One region of the Mesorhizobium sp. M2A.F.Ca.ET.039.01.1.1 genome, then DNA from elsewhere that is predicted to be linked to it. Evidence: predicted binding sites of a transcription regulator. Region 1 holds the regulator's gene; the other holds the start of a gene.
What was found. Region 1 encodes PhoB, which activates phosphate uptake and scavenging genes when phosphate is short. Its sites were predicted from a motif close to TGTCATNNANCTGTCAT; they were not measured.
Positions count from the first base shown of each region.

Region 1 (8,507 bases):
AAGGTGGTGTTCGAGAAGTTCAGCCAGGTCGATACCTCCTCGACCAGGCGGCACGAAGGCACCGGGCTTGGCCTCGCCATCACCTCGCGGCTGGTCGAGATGATGGGCGGCGAGATCGGCGTCGACAGCGCCGAGCGCAAGGGCTCGACCTTCTGGTTCACGGTCACGCTGCCCCGGGCCGAGCAGGGCGGGCAGCGCATCACACCGGTCGACGTCACCGGCGCGCGCGTGCTCGTCGTCGACGACAACGCCGTCAACCGCTCGATCCTGAGCGAGCAGATGGCGTCGTGGACGTTCGATGCCTGCGCGGCCGAAAGCGGCGCCGAAGGGCTTAAGGTGCTGATTGCCGCCGCCGCCTATGGCGTGCCGGTCGATTGCGTCGTGCTCGACTATCAGATGCCGGGCATGACCGGCGCCGAGATGGCGCGCATCGTGCGCAACACGGCGGGCCTGGCGCATACGCCCATCATCATGCTGACCTCGGTCGACCAGTCGCTTGCCAACACGACCTATCGCGACCTCGGCATCGATGCGCAGCTGATCAAGCCGGCGCGCTCCTCCGTCCTTCTGGAAACGCTGGTCGCGACCATCCAGCGTCATCGCCACAGCAGCGCCGCGGCACGACCCGCCGTTGGCGGCAGCCTATCGCAAGCCGCGCCGGCGCAGACGGCGACGTCGGACCGCGCCATGCTGCAGCCGCCGCCCGTGCGTGCGCGCCAACGCCCGGCCGAAGCCGAGCGCGGGCTCGACATCCTCGTTGCCGAGGACAATGAGGTGAACCAGATGGTGTTCACCCAGATCCTTGGCGAGACCGGCTACCGCTTCGAGATCGTCGGCAACGGCCGCAAGGCGCTCGATGCTTTCGGCAAGCTCAATCCGCGCATGATCCTGATGGACGTGTCGATGCCGGAAATGAACGGGCTGGAAGCAACAGGCGCCATTCGCAAGCTCGAGCAGGACATGGGCACGCATGTGCCGATCGTGGGCGTCACGGCGCATGCGCTGAAGGGCGACCGCGAACGCTGCCTCGAGGCCGGCATGGACGATTACCTGCCGAAGCCGATCAGCCCGCGGGCGCTGCTCGAAAAGCTCGAGCGCTGGCTGGGTTCGGATATCGAGACCCGGCGCAGCGCGGGTTAAAGCGAATTTAGCCGGCAGGCGGGCGCAAGGCGTTGACGTATGCGTATGGTGCGATCGCACCATATCAAAGCAAACGCCAAGCTCTGACAATCGTAGCATTGATTCCGCTCTTCGGTTACGGGCGGGAGCAGCGACCGCCAACAAGAAACAGCGTCGACTCTACCCCAACGGACCTGTTTTCGGCGATGGCCACGCCATGATCCGCTCTGGCATGCAGGCAACGCGCTCTCGTCCGGATTTTATTTCCCGGCGGCCGCGATCCGGCCGCCGGGATAATTTTTGATTCAAAAGTCAGACAAGTCGCTGATTCCCGCGGCAAACTCCGGCCGACCCGCAGAGACCGCCGGAAGCCCTTCCGAGCATCCCCGTTCAGGCGTTACCGGGCTGACACGAAACTGTCATGCGACTGTAATAATCGAAGTCTATTGCGCTCACCGGGCGCCGATAGAACGGGTGCCGAAAGACCATCTTCCGAACAGGAGTAGGCCACATGAGACATTTCATCCGCTCTGCGGCCGTTGCGATTGCAATGGCTGCGGCATCAACCCTTAGCATCTCCGCCGCGATGGCAGCCGATATCTCCGGCGCCGGCGCCACCTTCCCCTATCCGATCTATGCGAAGTGGGCCGACGCCTACAAGAAGGAGACCGGCATCGGTCTCAACTACCAGTCGATCGGCTCCGGCGGCGGCATCAAGCAGATCAAGGCCAAGACGGTGACCTTCGGCGCTTCCGACGCGCCGCTGAAGGGCGAGGATCTCAACTCCACCGGGCTCGCGCAGTTCCCGATGGTGATGGGCGGCATCGTTCCGGTCGTCAACCTCGAAGGCGTCAAGCCGGGCGAGCTGGTGCTCGACGGCCCGACGCTGGCCGACATCTTCTCCGGCAAGATCACCAACTGGAACGACGAAGCGATCAAGAAGCTCAACCCGGACGTCAAGCTGCCCGACCAGGCGATCGCGGTCGTGCACCGTTCGGACGGCTCGGGCACCACCTTCAACTTCAGCTACTATCTGGCCGACGTCAGCGCCGACTGGAAGTCGAAGGTCGGCGTCAACACCGCGCTCGAATGGCCGGTGGGCATCGGCGCCAAGGGCAATGAGGGCGTCGCCAACAACGTCTCGCAGACCGGCGGCGCGATCGGCTATGTCGAATATGCCTATGCCAAGCAGAACAAGCTGACCTACACCGACCTGATCAACAAGGACGGCAAGAAGGTCGAGCCGACCGCCGCCGCCTTCTCGGCCGCCGCGGCCAATGCCGACTGGAACTCGCAGCCGGGCTACGGCGTCATCCTGGCCAACCAGGCCGGCGCCGAAACCTGGCCGATGACGTCGGCCACCTGGATCCTCGTCTACAAGAAGCCCGACGATGCCGCCGCCACCGGCGAGGCGCTCAAGTTCTTCGCCTGGTCCTACGCCAAGGGCGACGAGCTGGCCGCCAGCCTGGACTATGTTCCGATGCCCGACGCGGTCGTGAAGAGCGTCGAGGAAATGTGGGGCAAGGATATCGTCGACGCGAACGGCAAGCCGCTCTATTCCGGCATGTAATCTGACGAACAAGGGAGGGCGCTTCCGGCGCCCTCCTGTCTCTTTCGAAATGCGAGGGGCTAAATGAGTGCCGTTTCCGAAGCCGCGACATCGTCCGCCATGCGGACCAGGGAAGCGACAGTGCGCCGCTTTGCCTTCACCGACATGGTCTTCCGGGCGGCTACGCGCGCTTCCGCCATCCTCGTGCTGGTTCTGCTCGGCGGGGTCGCCATCTCGCTGATCGCCGGATCGTGGGAAGCGCTGTCGAAATTCGGCATATCCTTCCTTTCGACCGAATCCTGGAACCCGGTCACCGAGAATTTCGGCGCGCTGGCGCCCATCTACGGCACTATCGTCACCTCGGCCATCGCCATCATCATCGCCGTGCCGATCGGCATCGGCATCGCCGTCTTCCTGACCGAGCTTTGCCCCCGCCCTCTCAGGCGCCCTATCGGCATCGCCGTCGAGCTTCTGGCCGGCATTCCCTCGATCATCTACGGCATCTGGGGCCTGTTCGTCTTCGCGCCCTTTCTGCAGACGACGATCCAGCCCTTCATCATCTGGCTCTTCAAGGGCATCCCCGGCCTCAACAGCCTGTTTGCCGGCCCGCCCTACGGCATCGGCCTGCTGACCTCCTCCCTGATCCTGGCCATCATGGTGCTGCCCTTCATCACCTCGATCACCAAGGACGTGTTCGACACGGTGCCGGCGGTGTTGAAGGAATCGGCATACGGTATCGGCTGCACGACCTGGGAGGTGACGCGGCGCGTGACCATTCCCTACACCCGCGTCGGCATCATGGGCGGCGTCATGCTCGGCCTCGGCCGCGCGCTCGGCGAGACGATGGCCGTCACCTTCGTCATCGGCAACGCGCATCGCATCAGCGCCTCGCTGTTCGCGCCGGGCACGACGATCTCGGCGACGATCGCCAACGAGTTCACCGAGGCCGATGGCGCGATCTACACCTCCTCGCTGGTGGCTCTCGGCCTGATCCTGTTCATAATAACCTTCATCATCCTGGCGCTCGCACGCTACATGCTGCTGCGCATCGATAGCCGCACGGGAGCCTGACCGATGGCGACTGCCGCATCAATTCACCAGAGCCGCAAGCGCAAGAATGCCGTGATGATGGCGCTGTGCGTCATCGCCGCCGGCATCGGCCTTGCCTGGCTGGCGCTGATCCTCGGCGCCCTGCTCTACAAGGGGCTCTCCGGGGTGTCGCTGGCCGTGTTCACCCAGATGACGCCGCCGCCGGGCGATGCCGGCGGCCTGCTCAACGCCATCTACGGCAGCATCGTGATGACCATCATCGGCATCTTCGTCGGCACGCCGATCGGCGTGCTGGCCGGCACCTACATGGCCGAGTATGGCCGCTTCTCGAAGCTCACCACGGTGGTGCGCTTCATCAACGACATCCTGTTGTCGGCCCCTTCGATCATCGTCGGCCTGTTCGTCTATGAGCTGATGGTGCGGCCGATGGGGCACTTCTCGGCCATCGCCGGCGCCGTCGCGCTGTCCATCCTGGTGATCCCCGTCGTGGTGCGCACCACCGAGGACATGCTGAACCTCGTGCCCAACGCGCTGCGCGAGGCAGGCACCGCCATCGGCGCGCCGCGCTGGGTGGTGATCCGCTCCGTCGCCTACCGCGCGGCGCTGTCCGGCATCGTGACCGGCATATTGCTGGCGATCGCCCGCATCTCCGGCGAGACGGCGCCGCTGCTCTTCACCGCGCTCAACAACCAGTTCTGGTCGAGCAATCTCAATGCCCCGATGGCCAGCCTGCCGGTGACCATCTTCCAGTTCGCTCTCAGCCCTTACGAGGAATGGCAGCAGCTGGCCTGGACGGGCGCACTCATGATCACCTTGACGGTTCTCGGGCTGAGCATCATCGCCCGCAGCCTAACCGGACGCAGAGAGGACAGATGAAACCGATGTTGTCCACCGACCTGAACGTAGCCGACACGACCGTCGAGAAGGCCAAGATCGAGGTCAAGAACCTCAACTTCTACTATGGCCAGTCGAAGGCGCTGAAGGACATCAACCTGTCGCTGCCCGAGCGCAGCGTGACCGCCTTCATCGGCCCGTCGGGCTGCGGGAAGTCGACGCTGCTGCGCGTCTTGAACCGCATCTACGAGCTTTATCCGAAGCAGAGCGCCGAGGGCCAGGTGCTGCTCGACGGCAAGAACATCCTCGATCGCTCGCAGGACCTCAACCTGCTCAGGACCAAGATCGGCATGGTGTTCCAGAAGCCGACGCCGTTCCCGATGTCGATCTACGAGAACATCGCCTTCGGCGTCAGGCTCTATGAGAAGATCAGCAAGGCCGAGATGGACAGCCGCGTCGAGTCGGCGCTGAAGCGCGCCGCACTCTGGAACGAGGTTAAGGACAAGCTCAACGCCAGCGGCCAGAGCCTCTCGGGCGGCCAGCAGCAGCGCCTTTGCATCGCCCGCACCGTCGCGGTGAAGCCGGAGGTCATCCTGCTCGACGAACCGGCCTCGGCGCTCGATCCGCTCTCGACCGCCAAGATCGAGGAGCTGATCGACGAATTGCAGGCCGACTACACGATCGTCATCGTCACCCACAACATGCAGCAGGCGGCGCGCGTGTCGCGGCAGACGGCGTTCATGTATCTGGGCGAGCTGGTGGAATTCGACCGGACCGAGAAGATATTCACCTCGCCCCGCGAGAAGCGCACCCAGGACTACATCACCGGCCGCTTCGGCTGAGCTCATACGAGGACAACATCATGGCCGAACATACCGTCGCCTCGTTCGACGAGGATCTGAGGCAGATCAGCCGGCTCATCAACGACATGGGCGATCTCGCCGGCTCCATGGTCGGCGGCTCGACCAGGGCCCTGCTCGAAAGCGACAATGCGCTGGCGCAGCGCGTCGTCTCCGACGATGCCATCATGGACGCGCGTCAGCGCGAGCTTGACGACCGCGCCATCACGCTGATCGCCAAGCGCCAGCCGATGGCGGACGATCTTCGCCACGTGGTCGGCTCGATACGCATGGCGGGCGACCTCGAACGCATCGGCGATCTCGCCAAGAACATCGCCAAGCGCGTCGGGTCAGTCGGCGTCAGCACCGCCCCGCGCGACCTCACGCATTCGATCGATTCCATGGCGCAACTGGTGCTGATCCAGGTCCAGGGCGTGATTCAGGAATATACGGTGGGTGATGCCACGGCGCTGGCCAAGCTTCGCAACGACGACGAACGCATCGACGTCAAATACACCTCCGTCTTCCGCGAGCTGTTGACCTACATGATGGAAGATCCGCGCAACATCACCGCTTGCACTCATCTTCTGTTCTGCGCCAAGAACCTCGAGCGCATCGGTGACCATGTGACCAACATCGCCGAGAACGCCTATTATGTGCTGACCGGCACGCAATTGCCCGCCAACCGTCCCAAGCAGGACGAGACGGCAATGTCGGCGCCGGCCGCCTGACGGAAAAGGTTACCCCGATGATCGCGCCACGCATCATGGTGGTGGAGGACGAGGAGCCGCTGGGGGTGCTGCTTCGCTACAATCTCGAATCCGAGGGTTACCAGGTGGAAGTGGTGACCCGCGGCGACGAGGCCGAAATCCGCCTTCAGGAAAATGTTCCCGACCTGCTCGTGCTCGACTGGATGGTGCCGGCGGTCTCCGGCATCGAGCTCTGCCGGCGTCTCAGGATGCGGCCCGAGACCGAGCGGCTGCCGATCATCATGCTGACCGCGCGCGGTGAAGAAAGCGATCGGGTTCGAGGTTTGTCCACCGGCGCCGACGACTATCTGGTCAAGCCGTTCTCGACGCCGGAGTTCATGGCGCGCGTCAAGGCGCTGCTGCGCCGCGCCAAGCCGGAGGTGCTGTCCAGCGTGCTCAAGGTCGGCGACATCGTGCTCGACCGCGAATCGCACCGCGTCTACCGCAAGAAGAGCGAGATCAGGCTGGGCCCGACCGAGTTCCGCCTGCTCGAGTTCATGATGCGGCATCCCGGCCGCGTGTTCTCGCGCAGCCAGCTACTCGACAATGTCTGGGGCGAGACGATCTATATCGACGAGCGCACGGTGGACGTGCATGTCGGCCGCCTGCGCAAGGCCGTCAACAACGGCCGCATGCCGGACGTCATCCGCACCATCCGCGGGGCGGGTTATGCAATCCGGGAAGACTAGGGATATGCTGATATTCAGGTGAGGCCGGCCTGCGAATGGCGGCTTCCTGCGCTTCCGGTACTCACGTACCAAAAAGTACGCTCCGTTCCGGTTCTCGGAACCCACCATTCTCGACTCGGCCTGACCTGAATCTCAGCATATCCCGGCGCTTGAGCTTGCGGCTTATGCGACGTGCTTGCCCGCTCTTGCCTGGACACCCGGCGCGAAGATCTCCTGATCGACGAAGGTCAGCGCGCGGGTGGCGCAGCCTTCGCGGATCAGCGGCAGCTCGTTCGGCTCGGTGTCGAAGGAGATCGAGCTCGAGTGCTGGCCGCCGGCGGTCTGGGCGATCGCCTCCCTCAGCGCCGGCTCGATCAGGTCGAAGGCGGCCGCGCTGACGCCGACCATGGCGACCGGCGCCGGGTCGATGAGGGCGAACAGGCTGCCAAGACCGAAGCCCAGCGCCTCGCCGGCCCGACGATAAGCTTCCCGTTCGGGGCCGTCCTCCTGCCGGGCCTTTGCGGCCAGCGCGCGCATGTCGGCGTCGCCGATGTCGGTCGGCGCGGCGTCCTCGCTTATCCCCATGGCGCTGCGCCAGATGGCGTAGTTGCCGGCATAGGCCTCGACGCAGCCGCGGCGGCCGCAGCGGCAAAGCGCGCCGCCCGGACGATGGATCATGTGGCCGAACTCGCCGCCGGAGGAATGCGTGCCGGTGAACAATTCGCCCTTCAGCACCAGGCCCATGCCGATGCCGTGCGAGAGCAGGATGGCTATGAAATTGTCGCGATAGCGCTCGGGATCGCGCCATCGCAGCGCCACCGCCATCATGTTGCAGTCGTTCTCCATGGTGGCGGGGATGCCGAATTCCCTCTCCAGGATGTCGGCGAACGGAATGTCGGTCAGCGGCGTGATCGGCGACCATAGCATGGCGCGCGCGTGGGAATCGGTGATGCCTTGAATGCCCATGGCGATGCGGGCGACGCTGCCCACGTCGAGATCGGGATCCTGCAGCCGGCGCCGGACGATCGCCAGGCACTCGCCGATCAGCTCGTCGCGCGGCATGACGAGCGTGTCCAGGCGCCGCTGTTCCTCGGCGATCACCTGGCCGGCATAGTCGATGACGGCGACCGACAGGAAGTTCAGCGACAGCACCACCGTCAGCACCGCGGCGGCTTCGGGATTCAGCGCCAGGCCGATCTGCGGCCGGCCGCGTTTCAACGCCGTCGGCTCGCTGGCCTTGCTCTCGGTGAGGATGCCCTCCTGGATCAGATCGGCGGAGATCGCCGAAATGGTCGAGTGGCTGAGGCCGGTGGTGGCGGCAATTTCCGTCCGCGATGGCTGGCCGGCGCGGCGCACGGCCGAAATCACCATGGCGCGGTTGCGCCGGCGCAAATCGTCGTGACGGATTCCGACCGACATCGTCTCGCACGTCCTCCCCGGTCATCGCGGCCTTGTGATGATGCCATGGCCTGTCGCTGACACGCTAAGGATAGTGGCAGAAGCCAAAGCCGATGTCATTATTTATTGCGGACTCCGAAAAAAATGCCTGGACCCATCAAATGCCATCAGAATGTCGGTTGACAGCTTCATTTCGCTGGACCACTATTTTTTTGAGGCTCGAAAAAAAGCCTCTTATGCCGGCCTTCGGGCCAGTCTGGGTCGCGCCGCACAAGGCGCAGGGAGGATATCATGAAAAAAT
Region 1 is NZ_RZRY01000097.1:3,791-12,297, forward strand. Features, by position in the region: gene EOA24_RS10575 (PAS-domain containing protein) at 1-1,140, shown strand, start outside; gene pstS (phosphate ABC transporter substrate-binding protein PstS) at 1,631-2,689, shown strand; gene pstC (phosphate ABC transporter permease subunit PstC) at 2,753-3,739, shown strand; gene pstA (phosphate ABC transporter permease PstA) at 3,743-4,594, shown strand; gene pstB (phosphate ABC transporter ATP-binding protein PstB) at 4,591-5,394, shown strand; gene phoU (phosphate signaling complex protein PhoU) at 5,415-6,122, shown strand; gene phoB (phosphate regulon transcriptional regulator PhoB) at 6,140-6,829, shown strand; gene EOA24_RS10610 (ROK family protein) at 6,992-8,227, opposite strand; gene xylF (D-xylose ABC transporter substrate-binding protein) at 8,498-8,507, shown strand, end outside.

Region 2 (7,470 bases), on a different contig from region 1:
CGATCTCGGTGAAGAAGATCGCGGCGCTGCCGGCCAGCGGGCCGGGGCCGAAGGCGCGGGTGAAGAACAGCGCCCAGATCAGCATGTCGACCGAGCGCATGAAATCGAAGAAGCGTTTCAGCACCTGGCTCAGAACGCCGCTCGGCGTGATGTTGCGGGCGGCAAAGAAGGCAAGCGGGAAGGCGACGATGCCGCCGAGCAATGTGCCAAGGAACGCCATGACGATGGTCTGCAAGAGCTTCGTCCAGACATCGCCATGCTGCCACTGGGCGTTGTTCCAGAAATTGTCGGCGGCCAAAGCCAGGTTCGACGTACCGGGCTTGAGTTCCGGCCCGGAGACGATCAGCGAGATGACTTCGCTATAGGGTTTGCCGAAGAAGGGCGAGCGCGTATCGAAGACGAAATTCGCCCAACCGAGGAAGCGCTTGCGCACCTTGACGCGGTCGACGGTGACACGCACCTCGCCGGCAAAGCCTAGCTTGGCGACGATCTCGTCGTCATGGACGGTCACCCAGTCGGGCACCGGACCTGTCACCACCGGCTTGCCACCGGTCAGCGCGATGGGCACGGTCAGGCCGTTGGCCGTGATCGTCTCTTTGGTCTTGTCGAAGGTGACGGATTTGGCGTCGCCGTCGATCTGGACGGTGTAGGTGCCATCGGCATTCTTGATCACCCAATCGGGATCGGGGTTTTCGCCGAGCGCCGAGAAGCGCGGATATTTCGGCGTGATCTCGGGCTGGTCGAGGCGGAATTCCGGCTGCAGGTCGTAGCTGATCCATTGCGACAGGAAGAGCGGCAGGCGCTCCCAGTGCGACTCGCGCAGCACCAGCGGCAGGCTGAAGAACCACAAGGCGTAGCCAAGATAGAGCACCGTGCCCGCGACCAGCAGCAGCGGCCAGAAGCGCTTGTAGGCCGGCCGCTGGAAGATCTGCGGGTGGCGGTTTTCGATGGCGCTGATTTCGTCGGCGGTCATGGCGGCCATTTCACGCGCTCATCAGGAAAGCCTGCTCGCCGACGAGCTTGCGGCGCAGCCAGGCGGAGAACTGGTCGACGAGGATGATGGTGACGAAGAGCAGGAGCACCAGCGCCAGCGTCTTGGCGCCGAAGCCGCGCGAGATGGCAAGCTTCAGCTCCTCGCCAATGCCGCCGCCGCCGACCGCGCCCATGATGGTCGAGATGCGCACGTTGATCTCGATCCGGAGCAGCGTATAGGACATGAAATTGGGCAGCACCTGCGGCAGGTCGGCGAAGCGCACGCGCTCGAACCAGTTGGCGCCGACCGCGCGCAGGCCCTCCTCCGGGCGCATGTCGATGTTCTCGTTGATCTCGTAGAAGAGCTTGCCCAGCGCGCCGATCGAATGCAGGCCGATGGCGATGATGGCCGCGACCGGGCCGATCGAGACGATGGCCGCGAACAGGCCGGCAATGACGATCTCGGGAAAGGCCCGCAGCAGTTCCATGAGGCGCTTGACGACGAGCCGCAGGATCGGGCTCGGCGTCAGGTTGCGCGCGGCGATGAAGGAGAAAGGTACGGCGAAGACGAAGCCGATGAAGGTCGAGACCAGCGCCACGTTCACGGTCGTCAGCATCAGCTCGAAATATTCGGGGATGTAGAAGCCGCTCCAGACATAGACGCGGCCGAGCGGGAAGTTGAATTCCTGCGTTCCCTTGTCGCTGGGCGAGGCGATGTCGAACAGCGCACGCCAAACGTCGTTCCAGTCCTTCGGGGCCAGCCAGCTCAAGAAATCGAGGATGTGCGGCAGCCGGTCGAAAAAGTGGCCGGCATTGGCCTCGTCGGCGAACCACATGGTCGCGAACATGGCGACAAGCAGCAGGCCGACGGCAAGCGCCGTGTAGAAGCGGCGCAGCGACGTCTGGCGCCGCCAGGCGTCGGCCTGCTGGCGGGTGGCGTCGGAATGGATCGTTGTCGAAAGGGTCATGACGTGAATGCAAAAAGGGCGGCGTTTTTGCGACGCCGCCCTTTCCTGATGCCTTTAGCCGCCGATAGCGGCTTTGCGGGCTTCGACGATGACGTTGTAGAAGTCAGGCTTCACGGGGACGTAGCCGGTGAAGTCGCCACCCTCGATGCCTTCGAAGCAGGCCTTGTCCTTGGCCGGCAGGGCGGTGAAGAAAGCGGTGAGCTTGGCGGTCATGTCGTCGCCCAGCGCGGTGCGGACAACCAGCGGACCGTTCGGGATCAGGCCCGAGCGCCACACTTCGACGAAGTCGTTCGGGTCGACCGCGCCCTTGGCGACTTCCTTGTGGAAGGTGCCCGAGGTGTAGCCGTTCTTGAAGTCGCCGATGCCCGAGGAGTCGTCCACCGCCACGTCGACCTTGCCGTCGCGCACGGCCAGGATGTTGTTCTCGTGGCCGCCGTTGAACTGGGTCGAGGCGAAGTAGGTCTCGTTGGAAGCGCCGGTGTCCTTCGGAATCTGGGTCAGCGGGATCAGGTAGCCCGAGGTCGAATCCGGATCGGCATAGCCGAGCTTCTTGCCCTTGGCCGACTTGATGTCGGTGATGCCGGAGGTCTTCAGCGCCAGGCCAACCGAGTAATAGCCGGTCGAGCCGTCGGTCTGCTTGGTGGTGAGGATCGGGGTGACCGCCTTCGGGTCCTTCAGATAGACGCTGGCGTAGCCGGACGCGCCGAGTTCGGCGAAATCAAGCGTGCCGCCGAGCAGGCCCTGGATGACGCCGTCATAGTCGGCGGCCGGGAACAGCGAAACCTTCTCGAAGCCGAATTCCGACTTCAGGTGGTCGGCGAGGCACTGATAGTTGCGCAGACGGTCGGTCTCGTTTTCACCGCCGAGGATGCCGACGCGGAATTCCTTGATATCGGCGGCGTGCGCGGCGCTTGCGGCCATGGCGAGCAGCGAAACCGCTCCAAAAACCATCTTCCTGAACATTTGCTCTCTCTCCTGTTGTTCCGGCTGCGCGCCGGCGTTCTGATTTTTCAAGTCTTGCCTTTGACGCTGGCGGGCGATCCGGGTTGCTCTGCCGAAATCCACGATTTGCCCGGACCGACTGGGGTCGGGGCAATGGACTCAGTAGCCAGGGAAGGCGGGTTCGAGCGGTCCGGCGGATGCGGTGATCTTCGGCCTGATGGTCACGCTGGTCGACGTAATGGCCTCGGAGATCTCGGCGCCGCTGGCGTCGGCGCCGTAGACGGTGCTCACGGCGTCGCGGTCGAGGTCTTGCGGGGCGCCGTCGAAGACGACCTTGCCGGCGGCCATGCCGATGATGCGGCCGCAATAGGCGCGGGCGGTGTCCAGCGTGTGCAGATTGGTGACGACGGTGATGCCTTCGCGCAGATTGATGTCGCGCAGCGAATCCATCACCACCTTGGCGTTGAGCGGGTCGAGCGAGGCGATCGGCTCGTCGGCCAGAAGCACTTTCGGCTGCTGCATCATGGCGCGGGCGATCGCGACACGCTGCTGCTGGCCGCCGGACAGCGTGCCGGCCGGCTGCAGCGCGGTGCGTGCGATGTCGAGGCGCTCGAGCGCGGCCACCGCCTCCGCGCATTCGGTGCGCGTGAACATGCCGAGCAGGTTGGAAACCGTGGAGCGATGGTTGAGGCGGCCGAGCAGCACATTGGTCAAGACGTCGAGGCGCGGCACGAGGTTGAACTGCTGGAAGATCATGGCGCAGTCGCGCTGCCAGCGGCGCAGCGGCGAGCCCTGCAGGGAGGAGACCTCGGCGCCGTCAAAAAAAATCGATCCCTGGCTGGGATCGATGAGACGATTGATCATGCGCAGCAGCGTGGACTTCCCGGCGCCGGAGCGGCCGATGATACCGACCATCTGACCGCGCGGGATCGAGATGTTGATGTCGCTGACAGCGGTGTTCTTGCCAAATCGTCGGGTTACGCCGCGGATTTCGAGCGTGGCCGATGATGCTGACATGGCAAAACTCCGGTACGTCGCGGTTTCGAGGGTCCGTTAACCTTCGCTAGCGCAGCCCGATGAAGCTGGGGTGTCGGATTGATGTCATTTTTGTTACGAGTCACAGGCTTCGGGCGCTAATTCCCCGGCACATGGATTTCGACCGGGCCGGCTATGTTTGTGTTGGCGGGCGGCATGCGTAAGAGATTGGCCGAAACGTCCACCCCAGTCGTCATCCACGGGCGGAGCAAGGAGCGGAGCGACGCGCGCAGACCCGAGGATCCATTCCGTGACGCATGGGCGCTGCTGCGGTGCAGAATTCTGCTCCGCCGCACTCTTCGACGAGGGTCACGGAATGGATTCCAGGGTCTCCGCGACGCCGCTTCGCGGCTGCTTCGCCCTGGAATGACGAGGTTGGAAGGCTTCAGCCAAATCGTGCCCGTCAACAAACGGCAACTTTTCAAAATCCCCGTGCAGAACCGCTAGCCAAGCACCAGCAATTCCTCGAAATGCTTCATGTCCTTGAAGCTGCAGAAGGCAGGAGCCTTCAGCTCGATCGAGGCGGCGGAGCTGATAGGCAAAGGTGATGTGGAAGACATAGGTGTCGTGGTCCGGATGACGGTAGCCGAACGGCACAGACAGCGCATCGCGCCAGGCTTTCAGGACCTGGCGGTCTTCTTCGGTGGCGCCGGCGACGGTGAGGCCGGTCGGCACGACGTCGACAATCTTCACCTTGAAGGGACCGTGGCCCTCGAAGCCTTGCAGGCGCTCGAGATAGAGGCGGGTCATACCGTCGATGCTGGTATCGAGCGGCACGTCCGAAGGCCAGTAAGGAAGGCGGCGGCGATATTCGATGATGCCCTGGAAGAGCGTCATATGCAGGCTGGAGATCGGCGTGAAGGCGAGCCGATCGGCATCCGGCATGGCCAGCATGCGCTCGCGGACCTCGATGATGGCAGCTTGTGAAGGCGAGCCCTCGACCAGATGGCAGACAAAGGTGTTGCCCGGTTCGGGCAGGAAGTTGCCCGACGCGTCGTAACGGGTGCCGAGATGGACCGGCGGCGTGGGGTTGGAGCCTTCGAAAAATCCGGCGAGCGAGGGTCTAACAGTGGCGAGCATGGCGATCTCCTGGGCGAGATCGGCTCTTGTCCGAGTCATGTGTCAAGGATGTGAATGGTGAATGGTGAATGGTGAATGGTGAATGGTGAATGGTGAATGGTGAGAAAGAAGGGCTTCGTTGCCATTCACTATTGACCATTCACCGTTAACCATTCACCGAAATCAGCCGCCGTATTTCTCCAAAAACGCCTCGGCCGACAGCTCTCGGAAATCGTCGAGCGCGGCGCGCAGTGTTGCATGGTCCCAGTCCCACCAGGCTAAGACCTGGTACCGCTCGGCGGTGCGGCGGTCGAAGCGCTCGCGGATCGGTTTCGCCGGCACGCCGCCGACGATGGTGTAGGGCGCGACATCCTTCGACACCACGGCGCCGGCGCCGACGGCCGCGCCATCGCCGACGATGACGCCCGGCAGGACGGTCGAGCCGTGGCCGAGCCAGGTGTCGTGGCCGATGGTGACGCGCCTGGCGCGGCGCTGCGCGAAAAACTCGCTTTCATGCTCGGCGTCGTCCCAATAGTCGGACGCGCGATAGGTGAAGTGATGCAGCGTCGGCCGCCAGGTCGGATGGTTCGTGGCGTTGATGCGCACGCTCGCCGCGATGTTGGAGAACTTGCCGATGGTGGCGCACCAGACGGCGCAGTCCTGCATCATGTAGGAATAGTCGCCAAGGTCGCATTCGGCGACGCGGCTGCGCTCGGCGATCTCGGTCCAGCGGCCGAGGGTCGAGTTTTCGACCTGCGCCGTCGGATGGATCAGCGGCGCCTCCGAGAGTTTTTTGCTCATGCGGCGATCTTTCCGGCGGCGAAGGCGGTGACGTCGATGACGCGATCGGCGACCGCGTCGCGCACGTCGAGGTCGTGGAAGATGCCGAGGAGCGCAACGCCCGCCGCTTTCTTGGCGGCGATGAGCTCGACCACGACATCGCGATTGCGGGCGTCAAGCGAAGCGGTCGGCTCGTCGAGCAACAGGATCGGATGCTCGGTGATGAAGCCGCGCGCGATGTTGACGCGCTGCTGCTCGCCGCCGGAGAAGGTCGCCGGCGGCAGCGCCCAGAGCTTTTCGGGCAGGTTGAGCTGCGCAAGCAAGGAGCGAGCCTTCGCCCGCGCGGTCTCGCGATCCCCGCCGCGCTCGACCAGCGGCTCGGCGACGACGTCGAGCGCGGAGACGCGCGGCACGGTGCGCAGGAACTGGCTGACATAGCCGATGGTGTGGCGGCGCACGGAAAGCACGGTGCGCGGGCTGGCGGAAGCGAGGTCGATCAACCCGCCGCCGTGCTGGACGATGATCTGGCCCTCGTCGACGGCATAGTTGCCGTAGAGCATCTTAAGGATCGAGCTTTTTCCGGCACCCGACGGCCCGCCGAGCACGGCGCATTCGCCGGCGCGGATCGAGAAGGAGACGCCCGCCACCACCGGCAGCGTGACGCCGTCGCGCAGATGCATGGTGAAGCTTTTCGCGATGTCGGAAACAACAAGCGGCGTGGCCATGATTAGAGTCCTTTGTTTTGCCGCATGGTCTGGTCCGAAAACCGGCTTCCACTTTTCGGGACCATGCGGCTAGACCTGCAAAATCGAAGAAACGAGAAGCTGGGTATAGGGCGCGCGCGGATCGTCGAGCACGCGGTCGGTGAGGCCGCTTTCGACGACGCGGCCGTCCTTCATCACCATCATGCGCTGCGACAGAAGCCGCGCCACGGCGAGGTCGTGGGTGACGACAATTGCCGCCAGCCCGAGGTCCGTGACCAGCCCGCGCAACAGATCGAGCAGACGCGCCTGAACTGAGACGTCGAGGCCGCCGGTCGGCTCGTCCATGAAGACGAGCCGCGGCCCGGTCACCAGGTTGCGGGCGATCTGCAGGCGCTGGCGCATGCCGCCGGAAAAGGCGCGGGGCTCGTCGTCGATGCGGTCCTCGTCGATCTCGACGCGCGACAGCCAGTCGACGGCGGTGGCGCGGATCCTGCCGTAATGGCGGTCGCCGACGGCCATCAGCCGCTCGCCGACATTGGCGCCGGCCGATACGGTCATGCGCAGCCCATCGGCCGGGTTCTGGTGGACGAAGCCCCAGTCGGTGCGCATCAGGAAGCGGCGCTCGGCCTCGCTCATGCGGTAGAGCTCGCGCCACTGGCCGTCGCGCATGCGGTAGCTCGCGGTGCCGGAGGAGGGCAGCAGCCGGGTCGACAGGCAGTTGAGCAGCGTCGTCTTGCCGGAGCCGGACTCGCCAACAACAGCCAGCACCTCGCCCGGCCAGAGGTCGAAGGTGACGTTCTCGCAGCCGACGCGCGAGCCGTAGAATTTGGACAGCGCGGAGACGCGCAGCAGCGGTTCGTCGGTCATTCGGCCTCCTTACCCTCCCCCTTGTGGGGAGGGTCGGCGCGCAGCGCCGGGGTGGGGGTTGAAGAAAGAGAAGATTGGCCTTTCCCCCCACCCGCGCCTTCGGCGCGACCTCCCCACGAGGGGGAGGTAGAGTCGGCGCGCCG
Region 2 is NZ_RZRY01000241.1:26-7,495, forward strand. Features, by position in the region: partial or broken gene EOA24_RS18800 (ABC transporter permease) at 1-982, opposite strand, end outside; gene phnE (phosphonate ABC transporter, permease protein PhnE) at 984-1,940, opposite strand; gene phnD (phosphonate ABC transporter substrate-binding protein) at 1,995-2,903, opposite strand; gene phnC (phosphonate ABC transporter ATP-binding protein) at 3,042-3,899, opposite strand; partial or broken gene EOA24_RS18820 (DUF1868 domain-containing protein) at 4,361-4,997, opposite strand; gene EOA24_RS18825 (DapH/DapD/GlmU-related protein) at 5,160-5,777, opposite strand; gene phnL (phosphonate C-P lyase system protein PhnL) at 5,774-6,481, opposite strand; gene phnK (phosphonate C-P lyase system protein PhnK) at 6,551-7,327, opposite strand; gene EOA24_RS18840 (alpha-D-ribose 1-methylphosphonate 5-phosphate C-P-lyase PhnJ) at 7,324-7,470, opposite strand, start outside.
Region 2: a site for PhoB is predicted at 3,970-3,986, ahead of phnC (phosphonate ABC transporter ATP-binding protein). Genes of this name have one in related genera too.